DNA from 4 places in the Romboutsia sp. 1001285H_161024_C4 genome. Region 1 is predicted to be linked to each of the others. Evidence: riboswitches for the same ligand, from Rfam matches in the RefSeq annotation. Region 1 holds a riboswitch; each other region holds the start of a gene.

Region 1 (4,297 bases):
TTTTACTTCTAAATTTTCTTTGTAATTTATTTGTCCCTTATCATTGATAATATTGACTGTATTATTTGCTTTATCTATTTTACTAGAAAAAGCATCTGGAACTTCAACTTTTACGATCTTTACGTTCGGATCTAATTTATCTACTAAATCTATATATCCCTTTTGGAATACACCAAAACTCTCAAAGTTTATAGAATATACAACACTTTGGTCATCATCTTTTTCTAATTTAGTCTTATCAACAGATTTGTGAGCATTTATAGCTCCTGCATTGTATTCATATTTAACCGTATCATCAACACTATTTCTAGTTCCATTGTATGATAACTTTGCAGTATTTGAGTATGAATCTTCAACATTTGTAATCTTCATGTCGTAACAAACAATATAGTAATCATCTACGTTTCCAAAATTTATAGTTAAATTTCCATTATTAGTGTTTATTTTATCTTTAAATTGATCTGTTACCCACTCAAAGCTTTCATCTTTATTGTATTTACCTATACTTATACTGTCCTTTAAAAGTTCCATTCCTTTAGGTGTAAAGTCATTTAAAGTTACATTTTTAAGATTTGACCTATTTTCATTAATATCTATTCTATATCTTACATTTTCGTTCATAGATGCTACATTTTTACCTTCTGAATTTTTAGCAGAGGTATAACTATACTTACTTATAACATCTTTTGCTTCATTTTTTTGTTTTAATATAACAGTACTATTTAACTTACCATCGCTTTTATTAAATACTGCTGTATTCTTATAAGAACTCAAATTTTGAGTAATCTTTGTCTTATAAGTTACAATATATTTATCTTTAATATTTCCAAAGTTTATACTAAGCCTATTAGATGATTTGCTTATATTTAAGCTATCTGTGACATCTGTTTCTGCGCTATCTCTTTCTATTTTAATTACATTTACAGAACTTGGTATAAGCTCCATTCCTTCAGGCATATTATCTGTTAATACTGCATTTGATATATTTGAAAATTTCTCATTAACATATACTCTATATTGTTGAGTTTTTCCTAGTACTGGATAATATATATTTCCTACCGTATTTCCATCTGAATCTACATGGTCATAATTATTTATAGTTTTAAGAATCTGTCTATCTATTATAGGCTCTGTTTCATTAGATGGTTTTATAGCTATTTCTATGCTAGTAACTGGTTTTCCATCAACCCATACCTCTATCTTCTGATTATCTACTTCTTCCGTTTTATCTGCATATGCTGATACATTAACATATCCTCCTATTGCATCATAAACATCATCCCCAAAAGTTGCTACTACTTTATTACCTTCCATTTGTACACTTTTAAAATGCTCTGGGGGGAATTTAAAGCTAAATCTTTCAAGCCAACTAGGCATTTCAAATTCTATAGTATCACCTGGTTTTATACTCCCTGGACCATATTTAGACTTATACTCTAGTTTAAAATTCAATTTTTCTCCAGGCTCAATCTCTTTTTTATCACATGTTATAGATACTTCTATTGTATCCCCTTGATTATCTGTCTTAACTTCTTCAGCATACGCAAAATGTGTATTAATTAACACATTTATAACCATTAGTACTGACGTAAGTATCGATATTATTTTTTTTCCTAACTTGTATTTATTTTTCAATAAATTTCACCACCCTTTTTAAATCTTTTTATTTTAAAATAAAAAAGACTATTCAAGATAATGATGATTTATTATCTGAATAGTCGGTTGCACTATTAACTCCATATACCTCAAGTGCCCATATACAAGGTATACTTCTTCATTCCTATTTTTAGCTTATATGTATTTATGCCCTTTTAATAATTTTGCTTTGTGTGCATTTATGCTATATAAAATTGTTAGCTTTCATTTGATTTTCATTAATGTCTTATCAATAAACTTTTATTTTAAAATAAAAAAGACTATTCAAGATAATAATGATTTATTATCTGAATAGTCGGTTGCACTATTAACTCCATATACCTCAAGTGCCCATATACAAGGTATACTTCTTCATTCCTATTTTTAGCTTATATGTATTTATGTCCTTTTAATTATTTTAATTTGTTCGCATTTATGCTATATAAAATTGTTAGCTTTCATTTAATTTTCATTAATGTCTTATCAATAAACTTGTATCTTAAAATAAAAAAGACTATTCGAATAATATTTAAATATTATCTGAATAGTCGGTTGCACTATTAACTCCATATACCTCAAGTGCCCATATACAAGGTATACTTCTTCGCTCCTAATTTTAACTTTTGAATATAATTATATAATCTCAGTGATTTATTATACCCTTTAATTTAGTTAAAGTCAATTTTAGATTTTTTATAGTAAATTTTAACTTATTTTTTATCTATATTTATCAAGTTCTCTTAAACATGCCACTGTAATTTCATCTTGTGGATCTAATTCATAAGCTCTTTCTATATAATATATAGCATCATCTATATCACCTTTGTTTAGATATGCCATCCCTAAATTGCATAATATTTCTGGATCTTCTTTTATTTTAGCTGCTTGTTCAAAGTGTTCTATAGCTTTATCTATATTGAACATACTAGCTTCACAAAGGCCTAGTTCAACCATTGTATCTACTTGATGTGGTTTAGTTATAAGTATTTTTTCAAAATATTTCTTAGCTTCTTCAAATTCACCCATATTTTTATAAGCTAATCCTATCATAAATAATAAGTTCCACCAATCAGGATGATCTTGTTCAAGAGGTAATAATTTTTCTAGTCCTTCTTCACATTTTCCTTGGAATACTAAATTATAACCTTCTTCATATTGAACTTTAAAGTCCATCTTTCCTATATTTTCTTGAACCTCTGCCATTAAGTCTGCATCTAACCCTAATTTTTGTGCTTCTTCCCATATAACTCTAGCCTTTAAATATTGACCTTGATTGTAGTAATGGTATCCTAAATGATAGTAAGCTAAAGCAAAGTTTTCATCTAATTGTATAACCATTTCCAACTTTTCTAAGGCTTCTAATAAAAACTTATTCATAGCTTCTTTGTCCATATCTTTTTGATACTGCTTTGCTAGTTCCTGGCAAACTATTGAATAATGATATAATCCATCTATGTCATTTGGATACATACTTATCATAGCTTTTAAGTATATTAACGAATCAGTTATCTCACCAATATCAAAGTATTTTTTAGACATATAGCCCATATATTCTTTTATATTTATATTTACTTTTTTGATAAAAGCATCTAAAAATTTTCTGTATTCTTCATTATACTTAAATTGGCTATCAATACCCATTATATATATCATAGCATCTGCTATAGACATTGTATTTATCTTATCTTGTGCTGTCTTTTCTTTTATTCCTTTAACTAATACCTCATTTTTTATAGGTACATCTAATCCACCCTTAGGTATAGTGTAACCTTCTAAGTTAAATTCTCCACCATGTTTTATAGTTATAAAAGATAATTCTTCTGTTTTCTTTAATAAATACTTTTCTATTTTAAACTTCATTTTTTCCTCCTTTGTAACTTCACATAATAATTTTTAATCTATTAATGTTTATACCCATTAAAAATTTATGTGATATGTTTTCATAATATATAATACCAATATGTAATAATTAGCATTTAATATTATATGTTAACACTATATGACTTTGACTTTTCAAAAACTTTGTTATCATCATCATAGACAAATAAAATTATATTTTTTATCTCTTTTATATCAGCATGTATATCTTCTTTTAACTTTAATATATCGAATCTAAATGGTTCAAAATGAACATATTTTATTATATGCTTAGCTGGTTTATTTTCAAACTGTGGTATATATTTTAATATGTTATCTTCATTTTGTAAGAACATATGACATCTATTTTTAAAATCTTCTACATCTTCTTTATTGAATATTTGAGGTAAATTTGAAGTTTTACCTAATGATATATAATCATACTTTAATATATCATTAAATAATTCATTTTTATCATTTATCTTATCGTTGTAGAAATCTAATAATATTTTATATAATTGATTCTTACCTTGTGCTACATCAAAATACCCATTTTCATCAAAGTAAGTTGCAAATTCTTCAAAGAATTTAAATGGACTTTGCTCATAATAATTATGTATTATGTATCTCATTGACAATACAAAGTTTTTAGAGTTATAGTATCTTTCTAGTATTTCTTCTATATCTTTTAACTTTATCATTTCGCTATAACTTATATAATCATTATATAATACTTCATATGGTGTATAATCTTTGTATCTATATCCATGTTCTTTTGCAGTATTTCTTATACCAGTTCCTTTTA
Region 2 (4,297 bases), on a different contig from region 1:
ACTACAAACTTAATGAAAGTTATAAATGGAAGAGATAAAGTATTAGATGAAGTTGAAGAAGTCTTTAATAAAATTAGAAATGATTTAAACTATGGATTAATATATAGACCTCACCCTCTAGAGCTTTCATATGTTAAATCAAGAGCCCCAGAATGCTATAAAAGATATAAAGAGTTATTAAGCTCAGCAAAAAATACAGAAAATATAATTATTGATAATTCACCTAGTTATTACGAAGCTTTTCAAATATCTGATGCACTAATAACAGATAGGTCTTCTGTATTAATTGAATATATGGCTACAGGAAAACCTGTTTTAATATATGACATAGAATTAAACAGAGAATACTATCATGAAAAAGTATTTGATATATTTTCTAATTATATAGTTGGTGAAGATGAAATGACTGTAGATAAATTTATAGATTTAGTAGTCAATAAAAAAGATTACAAAAAAGATAATAGAATTAATGCACTAAATACTGTTCTTTCAAATATTGATGGTAGTTGTGGAGAACAAGTTCACAAACATATAAAGCAGTGTATTGAAAATAATTATTTTTAAAATTTCACAATGATATTAAATACAAAAAGTCATGAATAACTTATTATATTAAGTAACTATTTTTACAAGACTTTTTGTATTTTATTATTAAAAATATTAAGTATTAATTAATACAGGTATATAAATTTAACTATAAGAGTATTTATAATAATTAATAGTTTTACACATATCCCGATAAGTTCATAAAATAAATCTAAATTAAAAGTAGTTAAATTACTACTAAAGTCTTTAATCATTTTTCAAAATTATGAATTTTTATAATATTATATGAACACAATATTAAATTTTCTTTAAAGAAAGAATAAATTTTAATGTTGCAAATGTTATAAAATTTATCTAAGTAAAAACTAACTTTAATATACATTTTATTACTATAATAAGCTTTGATTTATTAATAAGGTAGATAAGTATCATAAGAAATTTTATTAATATAATTGAGTATTAAATCAATATTTATATCAAAAATATCTTTAGGAACTAATATAGATATAAATAAAGTAAATTTTCTAATTTTAATATTTTGAATTTATAAATAAAACTACAGTCATAATTGAAAAAAATAGGAATATTATCTAAATTTATAATATTTATAAATTAATCTGAATAAGGATGTTTAAGTTAAAAATTTTTAGTGTTATAGAGTTTGTTATCTAATATATAATTTGTATTATTTTAATAAAAAATATAAAGTTCTAATTATATCAGCCGTATAATATAAAATAAAATTACACTTTGCGATTTAACCAATAAGTTTAAATATATTTTTAATATTAGTTTGAAAAAAAATAGTAAGAAAATACAAATAAAAACTTGATTAAATGGTAATTATACTATAATATTTAGTGTATGGAAAAAAATGTCGAAAAGTGTAAAAAAAGAACGAAAAACAAAATAGCAAGCTAGAGAAATCTAGTGACGCAAAACTATAGGAGCTAAAGTAGAAACTATGCTAGCCAGTTGCAAAAAACTGTGTGTTTTTGTTTTCGATATATAAGGTTTATAATTTTGGAGAATTATGAATAATATATAAATTATTTTGATTGTTTGTGTCCAAATTATGCATCTCTATTTATCGACGCTGATATTATATAACTCTCTTTAGAGTTATTTTTTTTTGAAGAAATAATATTTTAATAAATCTAATAATTCAATTAAATTATTAAAGTTCATTATGTATTTTACATTTTTTATTATAGGAAAAATTATGTAATAGTATAAATTATATAGAAAAAAATAAGTAAAAGTTTATAATTAAAATAGTAAAAAAATTAAATATAAGGAAACAAATAATAAATATATTGATTTAATTTTATATAAAAAATAATCAAATTCTAGCAATGATAGTATGCTATGTAGTATACAAAATTACTCTTTAGAGAGTGGTTTTTTGATTTATAAAATTAATGGAGGAGAGTAATATGGAAATCTATAATTTAATGAAAATGGGATTAGATGCTACACATTTAAGGAGTAATGCCATTGCAGAAAATATTGCTAACATAAATACTCCAGGGTATAAAAGAAAGTATGTTAGTTTCGAAGATACTTTGAAGAATAAACTAGAAATTCCTAGTATAAAGTTAAAGATTGATAAGGAATCTGTGGTCAGAGAAGATGGGAATAACGTTGATATTGAACATGAGAAGGTTAATCAAGCAGCTACGACATTAGAATATAATGCGTTAGTAAGTCTTACAAATATAAAAATCGCTATGACAAAAAGTATAATATCTGGGAGGTAAATAAATGAGTGTTTTTAGTGGTATGAGAATTAGTGCAAGTGGTCTGACAGCAGAACGTATGAGAATGGATATAATATCTTCAAATGTTGCTAATATGCAGACTACAAGAACTAAAAATGGAGGAGCATATAGGAGAAAAGTAGCTACCTTTGAAGAAAATTATGATGAAAAATTAGGGATGTTAGGAGTTAAAACAAAAAAGATTGAAGAAGATAAATCTCCTCTCAGAAAAATATATGAACCGAATCATCCTGATGCAGACAAAGATGGATATGTAGAATATCCAAATGTAGATTTATTAGCTGAAATGTCAGATCTTATAAGTGCATCGAGAGCTTATGAATCTAATGTAGATACTTTAAATGCTCAAAAAAATATGATATCTAAAGCTTTAGAGATAGGTAGATAGAAAGTAGGTGGTTAAATGACAGGAATAAGTAATATAAATATTAATTCTGATATATTCTCTAATGCTATTAATAATAAGACTACATATAAAGTTAAAGGAAATGAAAAGCCAGACAAGCAATTTGAAGATGTTATAAAGAATGCTATAGGTAAGGTAAATGATAGTATTATAAATTCAAATGAAAAGATAGAAGCGCTTATAAAAGGTGAAGATGTTTCTATGCATGATGTTATGCTATCAGCACAAGAATCTCAAATGTCAGTGCAACTTATGATTGAGATTAGAAATAAGTTATATGATGCTTACCAAGAAATTAATAGAGTGCAATTGTAATTCCTTAATAAGGAGCAGATAGATGAATTTTAAAGAGATAATAGAAAAAATAAAAGATTTTATAAAAACAAGAAAAGAAAAATTTAAGGAAATGAGAAAAGAAAAGAAAATAGCCATTATAGTTGGAGTGATTGCAATTATATTAGCTATAATATTTGGAATTAAGTATAAAAATGATAATAAATATGATGTTCTTTTCTCAGGTTTAGATTCAAATGATGCATCTGTTATAACTAAAGAACTAGAAAAAGAAAAAATTGAAACGAAAATAGAGGGCGATAGTATATATGTACCTAAAGATCAGGTAGATAAGTTAAGACTTGAACTATCTGGAAAAGTTTCAAATGGTTCTAAAGGATTTGAACTTATGGATGAAGGATCATCGTTAGGTCTTACAGATGAGGAATTTGAGGTAAAAAAACAAAGAATGATTCAAGGTGAACTAGAAAAAACTATAAAAACTTTTCCGCAAGTACAAGATGCAAGAGTTCATATAACAGAAGGTGAAGAATCTGTATTTGCTAAAGAGAGCATACCTGGAAAAGCAGCCGTTTATGTAGATTTAAATGTAGGAGAACAATTAAGTCAAGAACAAGTTAAATCTATAATATCTTTAGTATCCGCAAGTACACCAAATATACCGAAACAAAATGTTGAGGTAATCAACCAAAATATGGTCTTATTATCAGAAGGAATATTTGATGAAAATGGAAAAGCAAATTCTAGCGATAATTCTAATGGGATTGATATTGCAACTAAGGCAGAAAGAGATCTAGATAAAGGATTAGAAAGAGATATAGTTAGATTACTTGAACCTATATTTGGAGTAGGAAAAGTAAGAGCAACTGTTAATGCTGATTTGAATTTTGACACTAATGAAAAAACTCAAACGATAATAGATCCTAACAAGGTTATAGTAAGTGAGTCAAAAAGTGAAAATAAATCTACAGAGCCAGTAAATACAGGTGGTACTGTTGATAACAATATGAATAATAAAGGCAATGTAAATGATGGAACTACTGAAAGTAAAAGTGAAGATATAAAGTATGAAGTAGGAAAGACAGAAATTAAAACTGTTAAAGCTCAAGGTGAATTAAATAGAATAACTGCTTCGGTTGCTATAGATGGCAAATTAGATGCGGGAGATATTCAAGACGTTAAAGATATGGTATCTAATACCATTGGTGTAGAAAAAAATAGAGGCGATGATGTAGTAGTTGTTGCTATGGACTTTGAAGCAAATGCTAAA
Region 3 (4,297 bases), on a different contig from region 1:
TTCTTTATCGTTTCCTCTATTAGTCTCCCAGTAAGTGTCTACATTACCATCAACCGCGTTATTTATATGCTGTTGTAGATATTGCCCTGCATTATTACTTATACTCTTTATATTCTCGTAAGGTATTCTAAATTGTTTTACATACTCCGCATTATCCAGATGATTAAACTTCTTACTTGTAGCAACAGAACTCTCTACCTTGCCTTGTTCTATTAGAACTCTTGCATTGTATAAGTCCTCTTTAAAGTCTTCAAAGAATGGGTGTGTACTACATTCGTTCTCTAAAGCTTTTAATTTATCAACTGTATCAAACTCTTCACTTACTTTAGACATAGTATCATCAGTGAATAACCTTTGTATTTTATCTAGAGTTTGGTCTTGTTTATATAATCCGAACTCTGACGCTAAAGCCCAACCTTCATATCCTTGCTTATAAACAAACTTAACTCTTCTAGCTTGAGTTGGATTAAACTTTATAGATATAGAGTCTCCAGTTCTTGAAGCACTACCACTAGTTACTTTAGTAAATGTGTCTCCTTCACTAGTCTTAGAAGTATAGATATCGAACTTCTCTGCGAAACCTCTATCTCTCGGAGAATAATATACTATTCTATCTAAAGTTCTTATTTGGTCTAAAGTCATTATAACTTCGTTTGTATGAGTTTCGCTATTTCTAGCATCAGAATGCCAATTAGTGTTAGGATCACCATCTATAGCTTTATCTATAGTTTGATTTGACCAATGTCTACCGTTAGTAGTTATATTCTTTATATGACTATTATCTATCTTATAAGTCTTATCATACTCTGCTAACTCTGGAGTTCCAAAAGCTTTAAACTTCGAAACTTTAGCATCTGCATAAGTTACCTCGTTACCTTCTAATACAAGTTTAGCATCATCTAAATCTTCTTTGAACTTACTGTATAAAGGATGTGCCTTCGCTTCATTCTCTAAAGCAGTAAGTTTCTCTAAAGTCCCAAAATCAGGGTTTACTGTATTCTTATTACTGTCTGTAAATAGTTTATCCATTTTCTCTGATAAAGCATCTTCTTTATAGAACCTAGCTTCTGATATGAATGGTCTATTTTCATGGCACTCTTTAAATACAAACTTCAGTCTCTTAAAGTTTGTTGGGTTAAATTTAAATTGCATGAAGTCTTTAGTAACTTCTGCAGTACCGCTAGAAACTAATTTGAATGTATCCCCTTGAGAAGTTTCTGAAGCATATATTTCATACTTAGTAGGAAATCCTTTTTGATTTCCGCTTCTAGGTAATAATGCTATTCTATCAAGTTGTTCTATTTCATCAAAAGTGAATACCACTTCATTAGTGAAACCATTACCATTGCTTCTGTTTGTTTCCCAATGTGTATTAGGGTCACCATCATACATATATTCTATTTTTGTTGTAGAGTAAGTTCCACCATTTACTTGTGTATTAACGATGTGGTCTTTACCTAACATAAACTTGTCATCATAAGCTTTTTGGTTTTCAGTTCCATACCCTAATAACTTAGATACTTTAGTTTCAATAAAGTTAACCTCTTTGTTCTCTAGAACAAGTCTTGCATTATCTATATATTCTTTAAAGCTATCGCGGAATGGATGTCCTTCAGTTTCTTTCTCTAAAGTGTTTAATGCTTCAGGAGTTGCAAACTCTTTACTTACTTCATTCATGTTTGCATTAGTAAATAATCTTTCCATCTTATCTAGAATTCTATCCTCTTTATAGAACCAAAACTCTGCGGCACTTGCCCACTCGTCATGTGCTTCTACGAATTTGAATTTAACTCTCTTTGCTCTTACAGTATCAAATTTAAATTCAACCATTCCACCTGTAACTTTACTTCCTTCTATTTTTCCTGCTAGTTTAAAATCTTCACCTATTTCACTCTCTGAAACATATATCTCTGCACTAGTAGGATATCCTTTACCTTTAGCCCCGTCTTGTCTTGTAGCATAAGCTAATCTATTTATCTCGGCTATATCTTTAAACTCCACAATTACTTCATTTTTAAATTCATTTGTATTTCTAGTGTATGTTTCCCAATGTGTATTAAGTTTTCCATCTATAGCATTTTCTATCTTAGTTCCTGGGTAACTTCTTCCATTGTTTGTTATAGACTGTATCTCAACTCTATAAAGTTCATTATACTTAGCGAAGTTAGGATTGTTCTTAATTTTAAAATCACTAACTGTCATACTTTTAGAAACTTGTTCCTCTATCGCTAATGCTTTTTCCTTTATTACTTCGTTAGCAAAAACATTTAAAGCAGGTGTGCTGTTTGTTGCTATAACAGATATGGCCAATATTGATGCTATCTTTTTCTTCATAATATTCTCCCTCTTATATTATATGAATTTACAATAACTAAATATTTTACCCCAAATTTCAAAATATAGTCTTGCTATAGAGCTATAGTTGTTTTTATTAAATAAAAAACTACCCTTTATAAAGGGTAGTTGCCATCTAAAGTAAACATTATAAAACAATCTTACAATTATATCATAAGATAACTCTATAAAAACAAAGAATATCAATTCTTTGGCAACTGGCTGGCATAGTCTAATTTTACCTTAGCCCCTTTAGCTTTGCGTCGCTAGATTTCTCTAGGTTTGCTAATATGTAATTTTTAGTCATCTATATTAATTATACATAATTTTTTATAAATTAAAATAGTTTTTTTTAATTTAAAATAATTTTAATATATTTTTGAATATATTCTATTAAAGCAAATATTAATTATTACTACACAAAAATATTTATTAATTTTTATCTGTAATTAAGCTTCTAATATGAAATTTTTACCATTTAGGCTTTTTCCACTTATATTTATATATATGGTATAATAAGTGTAAAAATTTATACATTTTAATAAGGAGACATCTATGGATAAAATTGCACAAAACAGAGAATTTTTCAAAGCTGATTTTGAAATACTAAAACAGATAAAAACGGATAAACAAAAAGGAATACCCGCTCCTTCTTTCCAAAAAGAATATGATTCAAATTCTAATTTAATAGAGTTACCTCCTGTAAGCAAAGACATTTTAGTTAAACCTAACGTACTAGATTGTATAAATGATAGAAGAAGTATAAGAAAATATAGTGATGAAAAAATAAATTTATCTGAACTTTCGTATTTACTATGGGCTACTCAAGGAATCCAAACTGTAAAAGATAAATTTAGTGCCTTAAGAACTGTACCTTCTGCTGGTTGCACTCACCCATTTGAAACATATTTAATAATAAATAATGTTGATGGTTTAAAGAGTGGAGTTTACAGATATTTACCTTTAGAACATAAACTTTTATTTATAAAGACTTTAAGCAATATAGATGATGAAATAGATAAAGCAACTCCAAACCAACCTTTTGTTCAAGGTTTCGTATCTAAAAGTGCCGTTGTGTTTGCTTGGAGTTGTATTCCATATAGAAGTGAACATAGATTTAGTATAACTGCTCATAAGAAAATACTTATAGATATTGGACATGTTTGCCAGAATCTTTACATAGCATCAGAATCTCTTAATTACGGGACTTGTGCTATCGGAATATATGATCAGGATATAATTGATAATATGTTAGATTTAGATGGAGAAAATGAGTTTGTAATTTATATGGCTTGTTTAGGTAAAAAACTTTAATAAATTAGCTTAATTATTAATATAATTGTATTACTTTAAAGTAAAAATCTCAAAAATATCTTAAATTAAGATACTTTTTGAGATTTTTTAATTTTAATATTTTTAAATAAAGTATAGTATAAAGTACTTTATTTTGATATTTGACTTAATATATATGAGGTTACTTCATCAGGAGAAATATTTAAAATAATCGCAAATTATTCATTTAATAATCTTTCTGCTTCTTTCATAATATTATTATCTCCTTTAGAAATTATATTTCTCATTGAAATTTTATTATTATGTTATTAGAATAACCAGAATTTAATACATAAATTTATAAAATTGGAGCTTGGTTATTCATTGAATATCCATCATTTCTAACATCACTCATATCTAATGTATCATCTTTTATTTTAACCTTGCTAAGTTTTTTAACTGCTCCATAAGGCTCTCTTAATGAAAGTTTGTCTCCTCTTCCTGAAATAACCCATAAAATTTTATATCCTCTAGGTATTACTTGTAGCCTGTCTTCTCCTTTACCATCAGTAAAGTATACCAATAAATTAATTTTTTTATTATTAGCATATTCAAAAACTGGGCTAAATTTAGTTGATCCTCTTCTTTTAAGCCTTTCTTTTATATCTTTTACAGATTTGACTTTATACAC
Region 4 (4,297 bases), on a different contig from region 1:
AAGGCAACAGTTGGAACTAATGTATATGATATAAAGTTAGGTTCTACAGCAATAAAAAATGCAACAGAATTAGAAACAGCTATAAAAGGATTAGCAAAAGGTGCTGAAATAAAAGTAACTGTTAAAGATAAAGGTCACCAAACATTAGATGGAAAAGTTGTTGACTACAAAGTAGACAAGTACGAATCAGTAGATCAAATATTAACAGACCTTATTGGTAAGGGATTAGTAGAGGAACACACTACAGATACAGTAACAGTAAAAGAAACACCATCATCAAAAGATATAGTAACTGTTAAAGTTGGGGATGACAAGTTAGACTTTAATAAGAAAATAGTAGATGAAAATAAAAAATTAGTAGGATTTGAAAAGCAATTAAGTGATATAGTAGTAGAAGATGAATTCGTTGTAACAGTAAAGAATGTTGATGAAATAGATGTAAATGAATTATTTGACGGAGTAAGACTTACTTCAAAAGGTATGGAATTAGTAAAAGCTATGAATGATAAAGCTCTAACGTTTGTATTATCTGATTTACCAGATTTACCAGGATTTAATCCAGAGGGAGATGCTTTAACAAGATTAGATATAACTGTAAAAAAAGGTTCTTATGTTGTTGGAAAAACAACTATAGCAGGTGAATTCCACACAATGAAAGACTTTAAAGCAGTATTAGAAAATAAAGATACACTATTAGTTGGATCATTAGCAGGAGATGATAGATTTGCTACTTCTATAAAAGTAAGTAAAGAAGGATTTGAAGATGGAACAGCTAATGCAGTAGTATTAGTTGGACAAGATGCAATAGTAGATGGATTAGCAGCATCACCATTAGCAGCTAAAGAAAAAGCTCCAATATTATTATCTCAAAAAGCAGGAGTAACTCCTGAAGTAGAAGCTGAAATGTTAAGAGTTCTTGGAATAAATGGATTAGCAGGAAAGACTATATACATAGTAGGTGGAGAGAGCCAAATATCTAAAGAAGCTGAAGCAAAATTAGCTAAATTAGGAACAAAAGTAGAAAGAATATCAGGAGATGACAGATATGCTACATCTTTAGCTATAGCTGAAAAAGTTGTAGAGGGAGAAAAAGCAGGAGCTGAAAAGCCTGCATTCGTAGTTGGTGGAAACGGTGAAGTAGATGCAATGAGTATAGCCGCATATGCTGCACAAACAAAATCTCCAATAGTAGTAACAAATAAAGCTGCTATAACTAAAGAAGCTAAAGAATTTATGGCTAAGAGAGATATGACAATAGTTGGTGGAACTAGTTCAGTATCTGATGAAGTTAAAGCTGAATTAGACGCTATGGATGATGTTAAAAACAATGTAGAAAGATTATCAGGAGCTGATAGACAAGGAACTAACGCTGCTGTTATAAACAAGTTCTATAATGATAAGACTACAAATGCATTTGTAGCTAAAGATGGATACGGAGTAGGAAAGAGCCATTTAATAGATGCTTTAACTGCAGCTCCTTTAGCAGGAAGCCAAAATGCTCCAATAGTATTAGCTACAAATAACTTATCAGTAGATCAAAAAGAAACTGCTGAATTAAAGTTAACAGGTGTTAAGAAGATAGTTCAAATAGGACAAGGAATAGCAAACACTGTAATAGAAAAGATAGTTGAAATAGTAAAATAATTAAAGTGTTAATATAGATAGAACCTACCTCATGAGAGGTAGGTTTTTTATTATAAAGCCTAAACAATAAATTAAATAACTGTTATGATATAATATATTCAATTAAATAATGTAACACAAAAGGGATTATATAAGGAAAAATTAAATGAGGGAAAAAGTATTACCTAGAAGAAAAAGATAATCCAAAAGCAAGTAACATGAAATTGGGATTAGAAGAAATAGTGATAGATGATGTAGTAGTTGGAGATAAGGTAACTACTATAAAAGGAAAGAATTTTACAGATAGTAGTCATGTGTACGTAAATGATAAGAAAGTAGAAACTAAAAGAATAGATTATGATACTTTAGAGATTGATAATGTAGATGGTATAAAAAAAGTATGTGTCAAGCAACTTGGTAGATATGATGGAGAACTTGGAAGCACAAATGAATATATCGTTAAATAAAAGAGCCTTAAATGGGCTCTTTTTTAATGAGTATAATGTAATATAATTAATTAGCATTAAAATAAAAATTAGGGGTACATATTTAGTATTATTAATGAAATAGTCGAATAAAATAAATAAATAATGTCGAAAAATAAGCGAAAATGTCGCTTGAAATAGGTTGATATCGAAATTATTATGAAATATAATGAATATGAATAAAAATTATTTATTAATAAAATAAATTTATTGTGAATCATATGCAGAAACGTTGAAATATAATCTGTACATGGGCACTTAGATTATATGGAGTTAGTAGTGCAACCGGCTAAATTTGATTCTAGGGGTATATCTAGAAATATTTTTAGTCTATTTTTATGAAAAAATATAAAAATAAGGAGATTAAAAATGAATAAACAAGCAGTAAAGTTTATTAAAACAAAAAAAGCATTAGCAATAGGGTTAACAGCTAGTATAGTATCTACAACATTAGCACCAACATTTGCAGATACAACTAAAGATAAAGTGTTAGCAGGGAATGACAGATACAAAACAGCAACAGCCGTATCTAATGAAGGATGGAAAAGTGCTAAAGAAGTAGTAATAGTAAATTCTAGTAAAGTAGCAGATGCACTTAGTGCAACACCATTTGCAACTCAAAAAGATGCACCAATACTTTTATCTAAAAAAGACACATTAGGGGAAGATACAAAGGCTGAATTAGCTAGATTAAAAGCAGAAAAAGTATATATAATAGGTGGAGAAAACTCAGTAAGCCCAAAAGTAGTAGAAGAATTAAAAGCTATGAACATAGCTGTTGATAGAATAAAAGGTGAAGATAGATACGATACTTCATTAGAAGTAGCAAAAGCTATAGATAAAGCTAAAAATATAGAAGAAGTAACAGTAGTAAGTGGAAATAAAGGACTTCCAGATGCTATAAGTGTAGCACCAGCAGTAGGGGATAAAAATATGCCAGTGATACTATCATCTACAGATAGCCTTGGAAAAAGTGAAGAATGGATAAAATCTCAAGGAATAAAAAAATCTTATGTAGTAGGTGGAGTAGTTAGCGATAAAGTAATGAACAAACTACCTAATGCAGAAAGAATAGCAGGAGAAGATAGACACGAAACAAATGCAAAAGTTATAGATAAGTTCTACAGTGATGTAGAAGTTGAAAATGTGTTCTATGCTAAAAGTGGAATGGGAAATGAAGATCATTTAGTAGATGCTTTAGCAGTTGGACCATTAGCAGCTAAGAAAGATTCACCAGTTGTAATACTTGGAAACAAATTACATACAGCACAAGAAGATGCAATAGCTAGAAAAAAAGTTAAAGAAATGGTACAAGTAGGACAAGGAATAAATGAAAACTCTAAAAAAGCATTAAAAGACACTCAAATAAGAGAAACTTTTGTAGTTAAGACAGTAGCTGAATTAGAAGAAGCTTTGAAGAAAGCTAATCATCACGATGTTATAGAATTTAGACCAACATCAACAATAACTCAGGATTTAACTATAAATAGTGACAAGCTTTTAGAAGTTAAATTCTTTGGAAAATATAGCGGAAAAATAACTGTTAAAGCTAGTAGATCTACTGTTGTTGTAGACAAAGATGCTACATTAAAAAATATTGTAGTTGAAGGAAGTGGAGTTGTAGTTGAAAACAACGGAACTATAGAAGGATTTAAACCAGCAGGTGATACAGTATTAGAAGGAAATAAACCAAACCCACCATCAACTGGAGGAGGCGGAGGAAGTACAACTCCAAGACCACCACAAGATACAACAAAGCCTCGTGTATTAAAATCAAATACAAATGAAAAAGCAGTAGTATTAGAGTTTAATGAAAATATAAATAGCAATGTAGATGATATATCAAAAGAAATAAGCGTAATATCAAAAAACGATGCTACTAGCAAAACAAGTATAGAGAAAACAGCATATATAAAAGAAAATAAATTAGTAGTATTATTTAGCGAAAAATTAGAACAAGGTAGTACTATAAAAGTAAATGCTGATGCTATAAAAGATGACAGTAACAACAAAAATGAAGCAATTGAAATAGAATATAAAGAGAATAAAGAATTAAAACTAGAAAATATAGAATTTAAAAAGGATATTCATAAAATAACTGAATATGGTGTATTTGTAAATCCTAGAACAGTTTTAGATGTAGAACAAGTAGGAGAGAATGATGTATATAAGCTAGATGGAGCTAATTT

The links. A riboswitch is a leader RNA that binds a small molecule or an ion and turns the genes downstream of it on or off. The one in region 1 is predicted to bind cyclic di-GMP.
Region 2: it holds a riboswitch for cyclic di-GMP, as region 1 does, so the genes downstream of both, I1959_RS01295 (flagellar basal body protein) here and I1959_RS11160 (SpaA isopeptide-forming pilin-related protein) in region 1, are expected to answer to the same signal.
Region 3: it holds a riboswitch for cyclic di-GMP, as region 1 does, so the genes downstream of both, I1959_RS08620 (NPCBM/NEW2 domain-containing protein) here and I1959_RS11160 (SpaA isopeptide-forming pilin-related protein) in region 1, are expected to answer to the same signal.
Region 4: it holds a riboswitch for cyclic di-GMP, as region 1 does, so the genes downstream of both, I1959_RS03680 (cell wall-binding repeat-containing protein) here and I1959_RS11160 (SpaA isopeptide-forming pilin-related protein) in region 1, are expected to answer to the same signal.

What each region holds. Positions count from the first base shown of each region.
Region 1 covers NZ_JADNAJ010000006.1:88,089-92,385, forward strand. The annotation lists gene I1959_RS11160 (SpaA isopeptide-forming pilin-related protein) at 1-1,635, opposite strand, end outside; cyclic di-GMP riboswitch class II at 1,708-1,791, opposite strand; cyclic di-GMP riboswitch class II at 1,941-2,024, opposite strand; cyclic di-GMP riboswitch class II at 2,174-2,256, opposite strand; gene I1959_RS11165 (tetratricopeptide repeat protein) at 2,353-3,495, opposite strand; gene I1959_RS11170 (B12-binding domain-containing radical SAM protein) at 3,618-4,297, opposite strand, start outside.
Region 2 covers NZ_JADNAJ010000001.1:244,631-248,927, forward strand. The annotation lists gene I1959_RS01290 (CDP-glycerol glycerophosphotransferase family protein) at 1-564, shown strand, start outside; cyclic di-GMP riboswitch class I at 1,448-1,529, shown strand; gene I1959_RS01295 (flagellar basal body protein) at 1,983-2,306, shown strand; gene flgC (flagellar basal body rod protein FlgC) at 2,311-2,715, shown strand; gene fliE (flagellar hook-basal body complex protein FliE) at 2,731-3,048, shown strand; gene fliF (flagellar basal-body MS-ring/collar protein FliF) at 3,071-4,297, shown strand, end outside.
Region 3 covers NZ_JADNAJ010000004.1:94,827-99,123, forward strand. The annotation lists gene I1959_RS08620 (NPCBM/NEW2 domain-containing protein) at 1-2,334, opposite strand, end outside; cyclic di-GMP riboswitch class I at 2,545-2,631, opposite strand; gene I1959_RS08625 (SagB/ThcOx family dehydrogenase) at 2,890-3,648, shown strand; gene I1959_RS08630 (vWA domain-containing protein) at 3,965-4,297, opposite strand, start outside.
Region 4 covers NZ_JADNAJ010000002.1:24,402-28,698, forward strand. The annotation lists gene I1959_RS03670 (cell wall-binding repeat-containing protein) at 1-1,644, shown strand, start outside; gene I1959_RS03675 (hypothetical protein) at 1,842-2,090, shown strand; cyclic di-GMP riboswitch class II at 2,325-2,408, shown strand; gene I1959_RS03680 (cell wall-binding repeat-containing protein) at 2,478-4,297, shown strand, end outside.